DNA from 2 places in the Nocardioides sp. B129/18 genome. Region 1 is predicted to be linked to the other one. Evidence: predicted binding sites of a transcription regulator. Region 1 holds the regulator's gene; the other holds the start of a gene.

What was found. Region 1 encodes LexA, which represses DNA repair genes until DNA is damaged. Its sites were predicted from a motif close to TCGAACANNTGTTCGA; they were not measured.
Region 2: the regulator LexA is predicted to act here: its motif matches at 5,658-5,673, upstream of ACZDWJ_RS15485 (HNH endonuclease signature motif containing protein).

Annotation. Positions count from the first base shown of each region.
Region 1 covers NZ_JBUZJI010000005.1:89,876-97,244, reverse strand. Annotated here, with positions in the region: gene ACZDWJ_RS05470 (ABC-F family ATP-binding cassette domain-containing protein) at 1-648, opposite strand, end outside; gene ACZDWJ_RS05465 (LysM peptidoglycan-binding domain-containing protein) at 827-1,204, opposite strand; gene lexA (transcriptional repressor LexA) at 1,474-2,271, shown strand; gene ACZDWJ_RS05455 (alkaline phosphatase D family protein) at 2,394-4,079, shown strand; gene ACZDWJ_RS05450 (alkaline phosphatase family protein) at 4,079-5,374, shown strand; gene ACZDWJ_RS05445 (EcsC family protein) at 5,596-6,624, shown strand; gene ACZDWJ_RS05440 (ATP-dependent DNA helicase) at 6,684-7,369, opposite strand, start outside.
Region 2 covers NZ_JBUZJI010000023.1:55,332-62,700, forward strand. Annotated here, with positions in the region: gene ACZDWJ_RS15475 (redoxin domain-containing protein) at 1-1,663, shown strand, start outside; gene ACZDWJ_RS15480 (hypothetical protein) at 1,756-4,251, shown strand; gene ACZDWJ_RS15485 (HNH endonuclease signature motif containing protein) at 4,341-5,645, opposite strand; gene ACZDWJ_RS15490 (DUF5914 domain-containing protein) at 5,887-7,369, opposite strand, start outside.

The sequences.
Region 1 (7,369 bases):
GAGCACGGTCTTCCCGCACTCGCGCAGGCGCTGCTCGAGCCACACCTTCCCGGGGACGTCGAGGTAGTTGTCGGGCTCGTCGAGCAGCAGCACCTCGTCGGGGCCGCGCAGCAGCGCCTCGAGGACCACGCGCTTCTGCTCGCCGCCCGAGAGGGTCGCGACGTCGCGGTGCCGGGCCCGCTCGAACGGGACGCCGAGGGCCGCCATCGTGCAGACGTCCCAGGCCACCTCGAGGTCGTAGCCGCCGGCGTCCGCGTAGTCGCCGAGCGCGGTGGCGTAGGCCATCTGCGTGGGCTCGTCGTCGACCTCCATGAGGGCCAGCTCGCAGCGCGCCACCTCGGCGGCGGCGGCCCGGACCGCCGGCGGCGCCACCGAGAGCAGGAGGTCGGCGACGGTGGGCTGCTCCTCCCCCGTGCCGCGCACGCCGACGAACTGCCCCATGACGCCGAGCCCGCCGGAGCGGGTCACCACGCCGGCGTGGGGTGCCAGCTCGCCGGTGACGATGCGCAGCAGGGTGGTCTTGCCCGCGCCGTTGGCGCCGACCAGTGCGACGATCGCGCCCTCGCCGACCCGGAACGAGACGTCGTCGAGCAGCACCCGCCCGTCGGGCAGCTCGTAGCGGACTCCGGAGACGTCGACGTGACCCACGAGGATCCATCCTCCCTGCCCGCGTCCGAGGAGGCGACCGCATTTCGCCCTCCGGCGTGCCGGGTCCGGAGACGGCGCGAGGGGCGGGCCGTGGGCCCGCCCCTCGTCTTCCCCGTGGCGTCGGCCGGGGTCGAGGCGGCCGACGACGTCTGAGGCGGGCCGACGGCCCGCGCTGCGCTCAGTCGAGCGGCACCTGAAGGCGCTGACCGGCGCGCACCAGGCCGCCGTCGAGGGCGTTGAGGTGCTGGAGGTGGGTGAGCATGCCGCGGACGTCACCGTCCTGCGCGTGGGCGGCGGCGATGTCCCAGAGGGTCTGCCCGGAGCGGACGACGATGACCTGGGTCGGCTCGGGGGTGCCGGGCTCCTGGGTGGCCACCGAGCCGGCCGCCAGCGCGATGCCCGTGCCGAGCACGATCAGGAGGGCGAGCACGAAGACCACCAGACGACCGCGCCGGGTCAGGCGCACCGTGCCGGAGGGCCGCGCGACCGGACGCACGGCGGGCCGAGCGGCGGAGCGGGCGGGGCGGGCGGCGGGCTGGAGGATCAGGGTGCTCATCGGGACTCCTGGGGAAGTGGGAGTGGGACGACGGATGTCTATCGGTCGGCGCCGACAGTTCCGGACGATCGCGGCCCGAGGGTCGGGATTCGCACGGATGTTCGAACTGGATCCAGAGTAGATCAGGTGTTCGATCGAACACAAGAGCGATCTCGATCACGTGTTCGACTCAGGGCCGGCCGGCCGACCCTCCGTGTCTCCCGGGCTGCGGACACGCCGAGTTCGAACAGATGTTTGAGTCCGGCGTCCGGTCTCGCTACCGTCAGGCCATGCCGACCCGCGACCGCCCCGATCCCGCCGAGAAGGCCTCCCCGACCTCGCCTGAGACCTCTCCTGAGAAGTCGTCTGCGAAGCCGCGCGGCAAGACCGTCTCCGAGCTCCCCGACGGCCCGCCGGACGCCACCGGTCTCACCCAGCGCCAGCTGAAGGTGCTCGCCACCATCAAGGAGGCCATCGAGAAGCGCGGCTTCCCCCCGAGCATGCGCGAGATCGGCCAGGCCGTCGGCCTCACCAGCACCTCCAGCGTCGCCCACCAGCTGCGCGTGCTGGAGGAGAAGGGCTTCCTGCGCCGCGACGCCAACCGGCCGCGCGCCCTCGAGGTCTTCCTGCCCGAGGTCCTCGCCGCCCGGCGCTCGATCTCCTCGGCCGACGAGAGCTCCTACGACGAGACCGGCATCGGCGACACCGTCCCCTCCGCGGCCTACGTGCCGGTGGTCGGCCGGATCGCGGCCGGCGGCCCGATCCTGGCCGAGGAGCAGGTCTCCGAGGTCTTCCCCCTGCCGCGCCAGCTCGTCGGCGAGGGCCAGCTCTTCCTGCTCGAGGTCGTCGGCGACTCCATGGTCGACGCCGCCATCTGCAGCGGCGACTTCGTCGTCGTCCGCCAGGAGCAGACGGCCGAGAACGGCCAGATCGTCGCGGCGCTCCTCGACGGGGAGGCCACGGTGAAGACCTTCCAGCGCAAGGACGGCCAGGTGTGGCTGATGCCGCACAACCCGGCCTACGACCCCATCGACGGCACCCACGCGCGGATCCTCGGCGTCGTCACCGCGGTGCTGCGCAGCCTGTGATCCTGTGAGCCACGCCACCCGCGGGCCGTCCCCGATGGCCCGCGGGTGAACGCTCGGCGACGCCTCCGCGACACCTGCCGCCCGCGCCGTCACCTCCGGAGCCCTTGCTGCGTTGAGGGCGCGTGACCCACCTCGATCTCCCCGCCGTCGGCCGCCGCGCCGTCCTGGCCTCCGCGCCCGTCGCCGTCGGCACGGCCGGCGCCGTCGGCGCCCTCGGCTCCAGCGCTGACGCCGCCACGCACCGCGTCTTCCAGCACGGCGTCGCCTCGGGCGACCCGCTCCCCGACGCCGTCGTCCTCTGGACGCGCGTGACGCCCACCGCCACCGCACTGCCCGGCAGCGGCCGCGGTCCGCGCACCGACGTCGTGTGGGAGGTCGCCACCGACCGGCGCTTCCGGCGCATCGTCAAGAAGGGCACCTTCGCGACCTCCGCGGCGCGCGATCACACCGTCAAGGTCGACGTCCGCGGCCTCGCTCCGGCCACCTGGCACTGGTACCGCTTCACGGCGGCCGGCCAGGTCAGCCGCGTGGGCCGCACCCGCACCGCGCCCGCGCACGACGCCGAGCTGCGGCACCTGCGGCTCGGGTTCACCTCCTGCGCCAACTGGCAGGCCGGCTACTTCGCCGCCTACCGCGGCCTGGCCGCGCGCGACGATCTGCACCTGATCGTCCACCTCGGCGACTACTTCTACGAGTACGGCCCCGGGCAGTACGGCTACGGCAAGGACGACGTCGACGTGCGCCCGCACGTGCCGGCGCACGAGGTGCTCAGCCTCGCCGACTACCGCCAGCGCCACGCGCAGTACAAGACCGACCGCGACCTGCAGGACCTCCACGCGGCCTACCCCTGGATCATCACCTGGGACGACCACGAGGTCGCCAACGACCAGTGGTCCGGCGGCGCGGAGAACCACACGCCCGCCACGGAGGGCTCGTGGACGCGGCGCCGCGCCCGCGCGCACCGGGCCTACGACGAGTGGATGCCGGTGCGCCTGAACGGCACCGCCGCCCTCGGCGACGGCGACCGGCTCTACCGCCGCTTCCGCTTCGGCCAGCTCGCCGAGATCAGCATGCTCGACCTGCGCTCCTACCGCTCCGAGCAGGTCGCCTCCCCCGGCCCCGGCGTCGGCGCGGTCGACGATCCCTCGCGCACCATCACCGGCGCAGCCCAGATGGCCTGGCTCAAGCAGTCGCTGGCCTCCACGGCCGTGCAGTGGAAGATCATCGGCAACCCGGTGATGATCGCGCCGGTCGACTTCGGCACGCTGCCCCGCGAGCTCGCGACCGCGCTGCACACCGCCACGGGCGTGCTGCCCACCGACGGCATCCCCTACAACGTCGACCAGTGGGACGGCTACACCGCCGACCGACGCACGGTCTTCCAGCACCTCGCCGACCATCAGACCCGCGACGTCGTCTTCATCACCGGCGACATCCACTCCGGCTGGGCGGCCGACCTGCCCAGCGACGCCTCGCTCTACCCGGCCGTCGGGGAGTCGCTGGCGGTGGAGTTCGTCGGTGCCTCGATCACCTCGAACAACCTCAAGGACATCACCGGCGCACCCCCGCGCACCGCGAGCGTCGCGGTCGAGACCGCCATCAAGGCCGCCAACCGGCACATCCAGTACCTCGACTTCGACAGCCACGGGTTCTGCGTCCTCGACGTCACCCCCGAACGCACCCAGTGCGACTGGTTCGTCATCGGGGACCGCCGGGTGCGCACCTCGCCGGCCACCTGGTCGGTGTCGTACCGGACGCTGGCCGGCAGCAACGCGCTGAGCGCCGCCGAGGGACCGGTGAACGCCTGATGTGCACCTCCTCCTCGCACCCGCGCACCGACGAGCGGCCCTTCGAGCGCGGCCTGCGCGAGATGCGCAGCGGCCGACGCACCGTGCTCAGCGGCGCGGCCGCGGCCGCCGCGGGCCTGGTCTTCACCGGCACCGCCGCGGAGGCGGCCCCCGCACCGGCCACCCGACGTCGTGCCTACGTGCTGGTGATCGACGGCTGCCGGCCCTCGGAGATCAGCGCCACGCTGACGCCGAACCTGCACGCCCTGCGCACCGGGGGGCTCAACCTGCCGCGGGCCCGCTCGCTGCCGGTGATGGAGACCATCCCGAACCACACGATGATGATGACCGGGCTGCGGCCAGACCGCACCGGCGTCCCGGCCAACAGCGTCTACGACCGGGCCGAGAAGGTCGTCCGCGATCTCGATCGCCCCACCGACCTCAAGGCCGTCACGGTCATCGAGCGGCTCCGAGCCCGCGGGTACCGCACCGCCACCGTGCTCTCCAAGGAGTACCTCTACGGCATCTTCGGCACGCGCGCCGGCCGCCGCTGGGAGCCCTCGCCGACGCTGCCGATCACCGACCACGCCCCCGACCTGTTCATCATGCAGGCGGCGCTGGCGATGGTGCAGGACTACGACCCGCACCTGATGTTCGTGAACCTCGGCGACATCGACCGCTTCGGCCACGCCGACCTCACCGGCACCACGCTGAAGGTCGCCCGCCGTCTCGCGCTGGCCGACACCGACCTCCAGGTCGGCCGGTTCGTCGACGCCCTCAAGGCCTCGGGCCAGTGGAAGGACGCCCTGGTCTGCGTGCTGGCCGACCACTCGATGGACTGGTCGCTGCCGAACCGGTTCATCAGCCTGAAGAGCGCCTTCGACGCCGACCCGCTGCTCGCGGGGAAGGTGCAGATCGCCGACAACGGCGGAGCCGACCTCTGCTACTGGACCGGCGCGGCCTCCCAGCGCAGTGCGGCGATCGCGCGGATGCGACGCCTGGCCGAGGCCACCGAGGGCGTCCTGGAGACCCACGAGCCGGCCGCGCTGCGGCTGGGCGCGGGCGCCGGCGACCTCGTCGCCTACTGCGAGGCCGGCTGGCGCTTCTCGGACCCCAGCGCCACCAGCAACCCGATCCCGGGCAACCACGGTCACCCGGCCACCGCCCCGATCCCCTTCTGGCTGGCCGGCGGCCACCCGCGGGTGCCGAAGGCGCGCACCTCCGTGGCGGCGGCGCACACCTACGACGTCGCGCCGACGGTGGCGTCGTTCTTCGACCTCTCGCTGAGCCCCTACGAGGGCGTCGCGCACCTGTAGCGGCCGTCGCCGAGGTGCCACCCCAGCCGGTCTCCCGGCTGCCGTGGCACAGGACGTCGATCTCCGGTGCATCACGGCGAGCTCTGGGCTCGAAGTCGGCTGGCGACTCCGAGCCATGCCCTCGACGCGCCATGTCCACGCAGATGAGCCGCCTGTTCCGGCCCACCCACTCCGGCGCTGAACCTGCCGAGGTGTCGGAGGGCTGGCCTAGCCTCACTGCCATGAACGACGAGGCGCCCGCGCAAGGACCGATGTCCGCCTATGAGCATAAGAGGTGGAAGGAGCTTCAAGCGCATTGGGAGAAGAAGGCGCGTGGACGAAGGGCCTTGCTGCCGCCGAAGGCCAGGGAAGCGCTCGAGTCGTCGGTCGACGCAACCAAGGCCACTGCCTCGAAGGCCGGAAGCAAGATCGCGAACGCCGCGCCGGAGCGGGTCAAGGACGCTGCCAGCGACATGCTGGATTCGGCACTGGCCCCCACCCTGCGCAACATGGTTCGACTTCTTGAGCTCCTGAATGACTGGGTCGTCGAGCTGACCGACCCTGAGAAGGTCCTGGCATATCACCGCGAGCAGGGCAAGGAGATCGAAGCACTCGAGGACCTCCGCGAGCTGGATCTCAAGGACCTCGAGAGTCTCACGGACGGGATGGTCCTGAGGTGGGCGACCCTCGGAGCAGCAGAGGGAGCAGCCCTGGGATCGCTGGCGATGATCCCTGTCCCTGTACTTGGCAGTGCCGCCGCGATCGGGCTCGACCTCATCGCCATGCAGGCGTTGACCGGCGCCATCGCCACTCGCGTCTGCTATTCGTACGGCTACGACGCCAAGGACCCCGAGATGAAGCACATGATCGACCGCATGGTCGCCCGTGGATACAGGAATCAGGCTGTCAAGGCACAATCCGTGAAACGGGCGGGCGAAGCCTTCAGCACTGCAAAGGGCCGAGTGAACTGGAGCCAGAAACTCCGCGACGACCACCGGTTGATGGCCGCGGTGGAAAGGTTGCTCAAACAGGTCGGCGACGGCAAGCGGGTTCCTGTGAAGAACGCCCGCATGGGCATGCCAGTCATTGCCGCTCTAGCAGGAGCAGGCACGAACTCGCATGTGCTGTCCGACACGGTGAGGCAAGCACGTCACTTCGGCGCCACGATGTTGCTCGCCGAGAAGTACGGGCTGGAGCTGCCGGAGAACCTGCGTCGCGGCATCGAGGACGACCCGGAGGACGACGCTGGCCCCTCCTCCTTCGTGCGGTAGGGATCCACGAGTCACGCCGTGCGCCACGCGCGCCGAGGTGGCGTCCTCGAAGGTTTCCCTCAGCCCCGCCCTGCGGCGGCCAGGCGCGCGAGCGCCTGACGCACCAGGGCGGGGTCGGTGGTGCTCCACATCGGCGGGAGGCTGGCCCGCAGGAAGCCGCCGTAGCGGGCGGTGGCCAGCCGCGGGTCGAGGATCGCGACGACGCCGCGGTCGCCGACCGAGCGGATCAGGCGGCCGGCGCCCTGGGCCAGCAGCAGCGCGGCGTGGGTGGCGGCCACCTGCATGAACCCGTTGCCGCCGGCCTGGTCGGCGGCGCGCTGGCGTGCGCTCATGAGGGGGTCGTCGGGCCGCGGGAACGGGATGCGGTCGATGAGGACGAGCTGGCAGGTGTCGCCGGGGACGTCGAGGCCCTGCCACAGGGAGAGCGTGCCGAAGAGGCAGGTGTGGGGATCGGCGACGAACTGCCGCGCGAGCTCGGGCAGCTGGGCGTCGCCCTGCGCGAGGGTGGTGAGGTGCGGCAGCCGCTCGCGCACCGCCTCGGCGGCCGCCTCCGCGGCGCGCCGGGAGGAGAACAGGCCCAGCGTGCGGCCCTCGGCGGCGTCGATCAGCTCGACGATCTCCTCGAGCGCCGCGGGCGCGAGGCCGTCTCGGCCCGGCGGCGGGAGGTGGCGGGCGACGTAGAGGATCGCCTGCTGGCCGTAGTCGAAGGGACTGCCGACGTCGAGGCCGCGCCAGGGCTGGGCGT
Region 2 (7,369 bases), on a different contig from region 1:
CGAGGAGCCCACAGACCCTGGCGACGCCGACGACCCTGCCGACGCGCCGCGCGTCGTCGTCCTCGACGTGCTCGACTCCGGGCCGGAGCGCGAGCGCCCGGCCCGACGCCTCCCCGACCTCACCCCGGCGCTCGCCCCGCTGGGCGCAGGCGTGGTGCTCGCGACGGCCGAGCTGCTCGGGCCGCGACTGCTCGACGTCGCCGGCCTGCCGACGTCGTCGCTGCGGGTGCTCGGCGGGATCGCGATCGCCGTCACCGGGCTGCTGCTCGTCGCGCCCGCCCTCGGCGCCCGCGCCCGGAGCGCCGTGGCCACCGTGCTGCCCCGGCGCTCGGAGGACCCCGCGTCGCCGCTCGTGCCGACCCTGCTCGCCGGGCTGGCCGCCCTGCCCGTCGCCGGCCCCGTGCTGGCTGCCCTCACCCCCGACGCCGCGTCCTCCGACGCGCGGGTCGTCGTCCCCGCGGTGGTGCTCGCCGCCGCCCTGGCCGGCGGGCTGGTGCTCGCTCCCCGCCCGCGCGTCGGCCCCGACCTGCGGCGTGCGGGCGCGGTCGCGCTCGTCGCGGGTCTCGTGCTGACCGTCGTCGTGCCGCTCGCACCGCACGTCGGACGGCTGCCCGCGCCCGTCGCCGCACCGGCGTCCGCGGGCTCCTCGCCGGGCACGAGCCGCTCGCCGGGGGCGACCGAGTCCTACACCGCCCTCGGGGGCAGCGGGCGACTGGTGCCGTTCACCGATCCCGAGAACCGGGCTCTCTCACGATGCGTGCCGGGCTCGGTGCTGCTGGCCTCGTGCGGAACGGCGCCGAAGATCCGCTTCGAGGGCTGGATCAACCTCGTCGGCGACACCCCGCCCCGGCTCCGCGGCCGTCCCACCATCCTCACGCTCTTCTCCGCCACCTGCCTGACCTGCGTGCGCGACCTCGCGCGCACCCAGCGACTGGCCGACGCCTACCCGCAGGCCTCGTTCATCGGCGTGCACACCGCGGAGTACCCGCTGGAGACGCGCGAGGTCGTCGAGCGGATGCTCGCCCGCAGCAGCGTCAGCTACCCGGTGGCGCTCGACACCGACAGCGAGACCTTCGACGCCTACCGCTCGCAGGTCTGGCCGGCCCACTACCTCATCGACGCCCGCGGCACCGTCCGCGCGATCGCCTTCGGCGCCGGTGGGCTGGAGACCCTCGAGCGCGGGCTGCGCACCCTGCTCACCGAGGAGGGACGCGATGCCGACCTCCCTGGCCCGCAGCTGCTCGTCGAGCCCGCGATGGCGCTGATCGGCCGCACGTCCGCGATCCGACTCTTCCCCGGCCAGGCCGGCTACGCCGGGGTGCCGCGCTACCTCTCCACCGAGGTCAGCCGCTACCAGCCGCTCCCCGGCGCCCAGCCGCTGAGCACCTACGGCCTCCAGGGCAGCTGGGACGTCCGCCGCGACTCCCTGCGCGCCACCTCTCCGGCCAGCATCCTGCGCCTGCGCTATCGCGCCAGCAACGTCGAGGCGGTCGTCACCGGCGAGGGCTTCATCAGCGTCGTCTCCGAGGACGGCTTCCGCACCATCGCCGTCCGCGGCCCCGGCGGCCTGCTGCGCCTGGCCACCTCCGACGCCGCCTCCGACCGCACCGTCCGCCTGCTGCCCTCGCCCGGGGTGCGGCTGTGGGGGTTCGCGTTCGAGTAGACGTTCAGCTCCCGGTCGCCTGTTCACCGGCGGTGGCCGGCGCTCCCGTGGTACGAAGCGCTCGACCACTCGGGACTCCGGAAAGACACGCCATGCCACGCCGCCTCACCGCCCTCCTCATCGTGCTCGCCGGACTCGCCGGTCTGCTGGGGATGACGCCCGCTCCCGCCCAGGCTCGCGCGGCGTCCTGCGGGGCGCTCTCGCTGGACTCGCTGCGCGTCGGCCAGCCGATCAGCGGCACCCTGTCCGCCGACGAGACCACCTGCTGGAGCCTTCCGTCGCAGGCCGCGGGCCTGACCCTCGTCGCGAGCGCCGACGGCGGTCCCGCGGCGCCGGAGGTCACGCTCGTCGATCCCGACGGCGCCGTCCAGTGCCGACTGGCCGGGTCCGGACCGTGCGTCGTGCCGGATCGCAGCGACCTGCGGATCCTGGTGCGCTCCCGCGCGGGCACGACCGCGCCCTACTCCGTCGACGTCCTGCGCGTCGACGACGCCGCAGGCTGCGGGCTCGCGCCGACCTCGACCCTCGGCAGCGCGCCGCGCCTGTTCCTCGGCCGCCTGCAGCCCTTCCAGCTCACCTGTCGCCGGCTCGAGCTGGCGGCGTCCACCCACCTGGTGCAGGTGGAGTCGCTGAACAGCGCGATCGGCTGGACGCTCTACCGCGACGACGCGCAGGTCGCCTGCTCCAGCAGCGACGACCAGCCGTGCCGGGCCCCGCAGGCGGGCACGTACGTGCTCGTCCTGGCCAACCGCGACGATCTCGACCCGGGGGCGCTCCCCTTCGACGCGTCGGTCACCGACGTGCTGGAGGCGGGACGCTGCGACGCCGTCGCCCCGACGTCCTGGCTCGAGGCGCCGCAGCGGATCGCCACCCGGAGCCGTCAGCAGGTGACCTGCCGCCGGCTCGACGCCCCGGCGGGCACTCCCCTCGTGCTCGCGGGCCGCACCCTCGACGAGGGACGGTCCGGCGACCGGGTGACGACACAGATCGTCGACGCCACCGGCACGCTCGCGTGCCCGCCCACCGTCGACGGCCTCGGCTGCACGCTGCGCGGCGCGGCGCCCTTCCGGATGCTCTCGCGGCTGCGCGGGGAGAGCGGCTCCTCCACGGGCGTCGGGTACGACGTCGTCGCCCGCTCCCTCGCCGCCGGCTCCGGCTGCCCCGTCATCGCCGCCGCACCGTTCGGCATCACCCCGGCCGACCGCCACCCGGGCATCGGCTGCCGCCAGCTCGACGGTCGGGCCGGAGAGCGCATCTGGCTCGCCTCCCACGCCACCGCCGCCGACGAGCAGCACGAGGACGCGCTCTACGACCCCGCGCTGCAGTCGGTGTGCGCGGGCGGCGACGGGGCGCCGCTGTGCACCCTGCCGAGCGACGGCCGCTACACGCTGATCACCGACGTCCTCGGCACCGACCAGCGCACCACCTTCCACGACCTCGGCTCGTCCGAGGGCTGCCTCCCCCAGGGCGACGACCTGAGCACCCGCAGCGGCGAGCGCACCCTCGGCCGGCTGGATTGCAGCGTGCTGCCGGTCGGCTCGAGCGGGGGACGCACCATCCAGATCGCCGACGCCCTCCAGCCGGGCGGGGCCCAGGCCTCGGTCCTCATCGTCGACGCCGAGGGTCGCGGCGTGTGCGCGAGCACCTCCGGCGGCGAGGCCCTTACCACCTGCCGCCTCGACGGGCCGGCCCCCTTCCGTGCCCTCGTCGACGCCGACTCCGCCCCGCGCTACACCGTCGCCTTCCTGCGCGAGGGGGCCGTCGAGTGCCCCGCCCTGCCTGCCGGCCTGGGCAACGGCCTCACGCTGCGGCTGCAGGGCGAGCGCCGCGCGGCGTGCGCGACCGTGACCGCCACGACCGGCCAGCAGCTGCACGTCCTGCGCCGCTCCGGAGGCAGCGTGCAGCTGGCCGCCGCCAGCGCGGCCGGCTGCACCTCGTCGCTGCTGTTCCACAGCATGCTGTGCCCGGGCTCGGGGACACGCACCGTCGTCGTCCTCGGCGAGGGCCCTGACGGCGTCAGCGAGCTGCGCCGCACCGACGACACCGGCGCGATGCTGTCCTTCACCCCGCCGCGCATCGTCGGCTCCGTGCGCGCCGGCGAGACCGTCAGCGCGGCTCGCGGCGACTGGTCCGCGGTGCCGGCCCGCTTCTCCTACCAGTGGCTGCTCGACGGACGCGCGCTCACCGGCGCGACCCGCTCGACGCTGCGCGTCCCGGCCGCGGCGCTGGGACGGCGCCTCAGCCTCCGGGTCCGGGCCACGCCCTACGTCGAGGTCCGCCCCGGCGAGGCGCTGTCGGCGTCCAGCAGCGTCCGGGAGGGAGCCGCACCGTCCCTCCTCACGGCGCCGTCGATCTCCGGCACTCGCACTGTCGGACGACGCCTCACCGCGTCCGTGGGCCGCTGGTCGCCGCAGCCGAGCAGCTACGTCGTCTCGTGGTACGTCGGGGGACGGTTCACCGGCATCCGCGCCCGCTCCCTGACGCTGACCTCCGCGATGCGCGGGAAGCGGATCGAGGCGGTCGTCACCGCACGACGCACCGGCTGCCGCGACGCCAAGGCGACCGCACGCACCTACCTGCCGCGCTAGGGCCGGGCCGTTCGAACCCGGGACGCACCTCGAGCCCGGGACCGGCTGTCGGTCGCGGGCTGAGGGTGCTGGAGCTCGTGCTGGTGGCGTCAGGGTGTGGGGGTCTCGGCAGGCTCGACCAACGGGAGTTGGACGGTGCCGGTGGGGCCTCGCCGGAAGTGGACGCCGGTGGGACTGGTCCAGAGGTGGTGGCCTGGATGGTCGGGGTCGGGCCGGTAGCGCCAGCCTGAATGGGTCTTGGAGCGATGGTGATGTCGACACAGGCACGCGAGGTTCCAGGATGACGTCGGGCCGCCGGAGTCGAACGGGTTGATGTGGTCCAGGTCCGCACGCCTCGCGGGGCGGCGGCAGTGGGGGAAGACGCAGGTGCGGTCCCGGACGATGACCTGCTCGCGGAGGAGTTGTGCGGCCTCGTAGGACTCGCAGTGCCGCTCGGCCGCCAGGTCGAGGACGGGCCGGATCGTCACCTTCGACGAGCCTGGGCACCAGCTCTTGACGGCGTCGAGGAGGAGCGGGGAGCGGGTGGCCTCGAGGGTGGCGATGGGGCCGATGTCGCCGAGGGCGTCGGCGGAGAGGTGGACGTAGAGGATCGTCTCGCGGCGACGGGCGGGCGCTGGGGTCTCGACAGGCTCGACCACCGACTCGGCGAGGTCCAGGTGCTGGCGCCCGAGCTGGCCAGCGGCCCACGCACGCCGCGCGTCGAGGGAGTCGGTCGAGCCGAGCGCGAGGGCCTGGTGGGCCAGCTCGGCGAGGGCGGCGTCGAGGTCGATCGCGTCCTCGCGGTCCATCCGGCCGTGCACGTCGACGGTGCCGTCCAGACTCGGCTGGTCGACGGCCACGTCGAAGCGCCGGTCGTCACGAGCCAGCCGCTGGCGCAGGGCCGCGAGATCGGGGTCGACCTGCTGCTCGGCGAGGTTGATCGCGTTCTCGATCGCCCGACGCCCGACGGAGTGCGCATAGGCGGCGAGGAGCTGATCCGCGCGAGCGGCGGCGTCGAAGGAGAGCACCATCGTGTGCTCGGTGATCCGACGCACCTGGGCGACGGTCACCTCGCCCTCGACGAGGCGGGTCCACAGGCGCGGGAGCCGGGTGCAGCCCTCGAGGGCGTGGCCGACGTAGTAGCGCCCGGAGTCAGTCGACATGCCCAGCGCGGCGGCGATCTCGTCGCAGCAGTACTCCGAGACCATCGGCGCACCCGGGCCGGCGATCGACACCTCGCAGTGCGTGCCCACGAGGAACGCGGCGTCCATCTCGTCCGCAACGGTGTGGGTGATCGCCCAGTCAGCAGCGATCTGGAAGACCTCACGCTCGGCGTCGTCAGCCACGGACCTGGCCTGCATCGCAGCGCGCAGGACGTCGCTGTCGCGCAGGAGACGGGGCTTCCGTGTGGCCATGCCTCATTCTATCCGAACACCAGTTCGAAGACGAGCGCCTGTGCACAGGGATCCGGGCGGGTGCGGGGGTCTCGACAGGCTCGACCACCGGGGCGGCGCGCGACCACGGGCGGCGGCGCACCGACGCGGCACCCCCGAGCCCCGCTCTCCTCGGTGTGCCTTTCAACGTGAAGCGGACCAGCAGGCCACCGACGGCGAGGACGCCCAGCGAGAGCCCGGCGAGAGTCTCGCCGCCCCAGCCTCAGACCCCGTACGACTCCCCTCGCGAGCGCAGCAGCCACGACCGCTCGGCGTACACCATGTCGTCGACCCACAGCCGCCGCGCGGTGCTCCGCATGGCCGGGCGCAGGAGTGGCGCGACGTGGCGGGCGACGGCGAAGCCGGTGCGCTCGGAGGTGGCGATGGTGGCCTCGACCATCATCGTGCGCGGCCGGCCGGCGGCGTCGAGGCCGAGCGGCGTCGCGTGGGTCTCGACGACGCTGCCGGCGCCCTCGCCCTCGGTGATCGTCATGACGATCGTGCGGGCGTCGGGGCAGGTGAACTCAGCGCGCACCGGGACGCCGAGGCGGCGGCTGACGCGGAAGGTGACGTCGACGGTGAGCACCTCGTCGTCGCTGGCGGCCTCGTCGACGGTGAGGTGGCTGAAGGCGTAGGGGTGGAACCACGAGCCGTGCCAGGGGTCGAGGCGGTTGGCGATGATGTCGCGCGGCTCGCAGGTGCCGGGGACGGCGACGACCGCCGAGACCGAGCGACCGAGGGCGGGACGCACCGGCAGGCGGGGCGCCTCGGAGGTGACCTCGCCGGCGGTGGGGATGCGCACCCACAGCAGGACGCCGTCGTCGTGGGCGGTGAAGGGCTGCCAGCCGGGGACGCCCTGCTCGTCGAGCGGCATGCCGTGCCAGCGGCAGTGGAGACGGTCGCCGAGCACCTCGCAGTCGGTGAGCAGCGCGCCGAGGTGGGGGCAGGAGCCAGGGGCGGCGTGGACGCCGGTGGAGGTGCGCCACAGGGCGACCTCCTGGCCGCCGACGTGACGCACGATCGAGGTGTCGCGCAGGTCGGTGGAGGCGCCGACGCAGTACCAGCCGCCGGGGTCGCGGGCCAGGGCGACGTCGAGCGCGGCGCGGATGCGCGCGGGCTTCGCGTCGCGCCACGACGGCTCGAGTCGGTCGCGCGAGGGCATCGGCCGCAGCGCCAGCGGGATGCGCTCGTGCAGCTGGCCGGGGACGGCGGCCGGCGGCTCGACGGCCGGGGCGCGCGTGGGCGCGAGGTGCGCCGCGGCGCCGCCGAGGGCGACGGCGGCCAGCGCCGCCTTGCGCCAGGTGGGCACCCGGGCGCGGGAGGTGAAGACGTCGTAGTCGGCGGCCTCGATGCGGTCGAGGATGCCGGCGTAGAGCCGCTGCGCGGTGCCGACGCAGCGACGCGAGGCGTCGGGCAGCAGCGCGAGACCGGCGTCGGCCTCGCGGTACAGCTCGCGGTTGCGCTCGAGCTCGAAGCGCATGAGCGCCCGCCAGGCGGGGTCGACGCGCCGCTCGAAGGGGTCGGCGCCGAAGCGCTCGAGGTCCTCCTGCGGCAGGTAGACCCGGCCGCGGTCGAGGTCCTCGTCGACGTCGCGCAGGAAGTTGGTGAGCTGGAAGGCCAGGCCGAGCGCCCGCGCGGGCTCCTTGGCCTGCGGCGAGAGCGGCTGCAGCACCGGCAGCATCATCTCGCCGATGACCGCCGCGGAG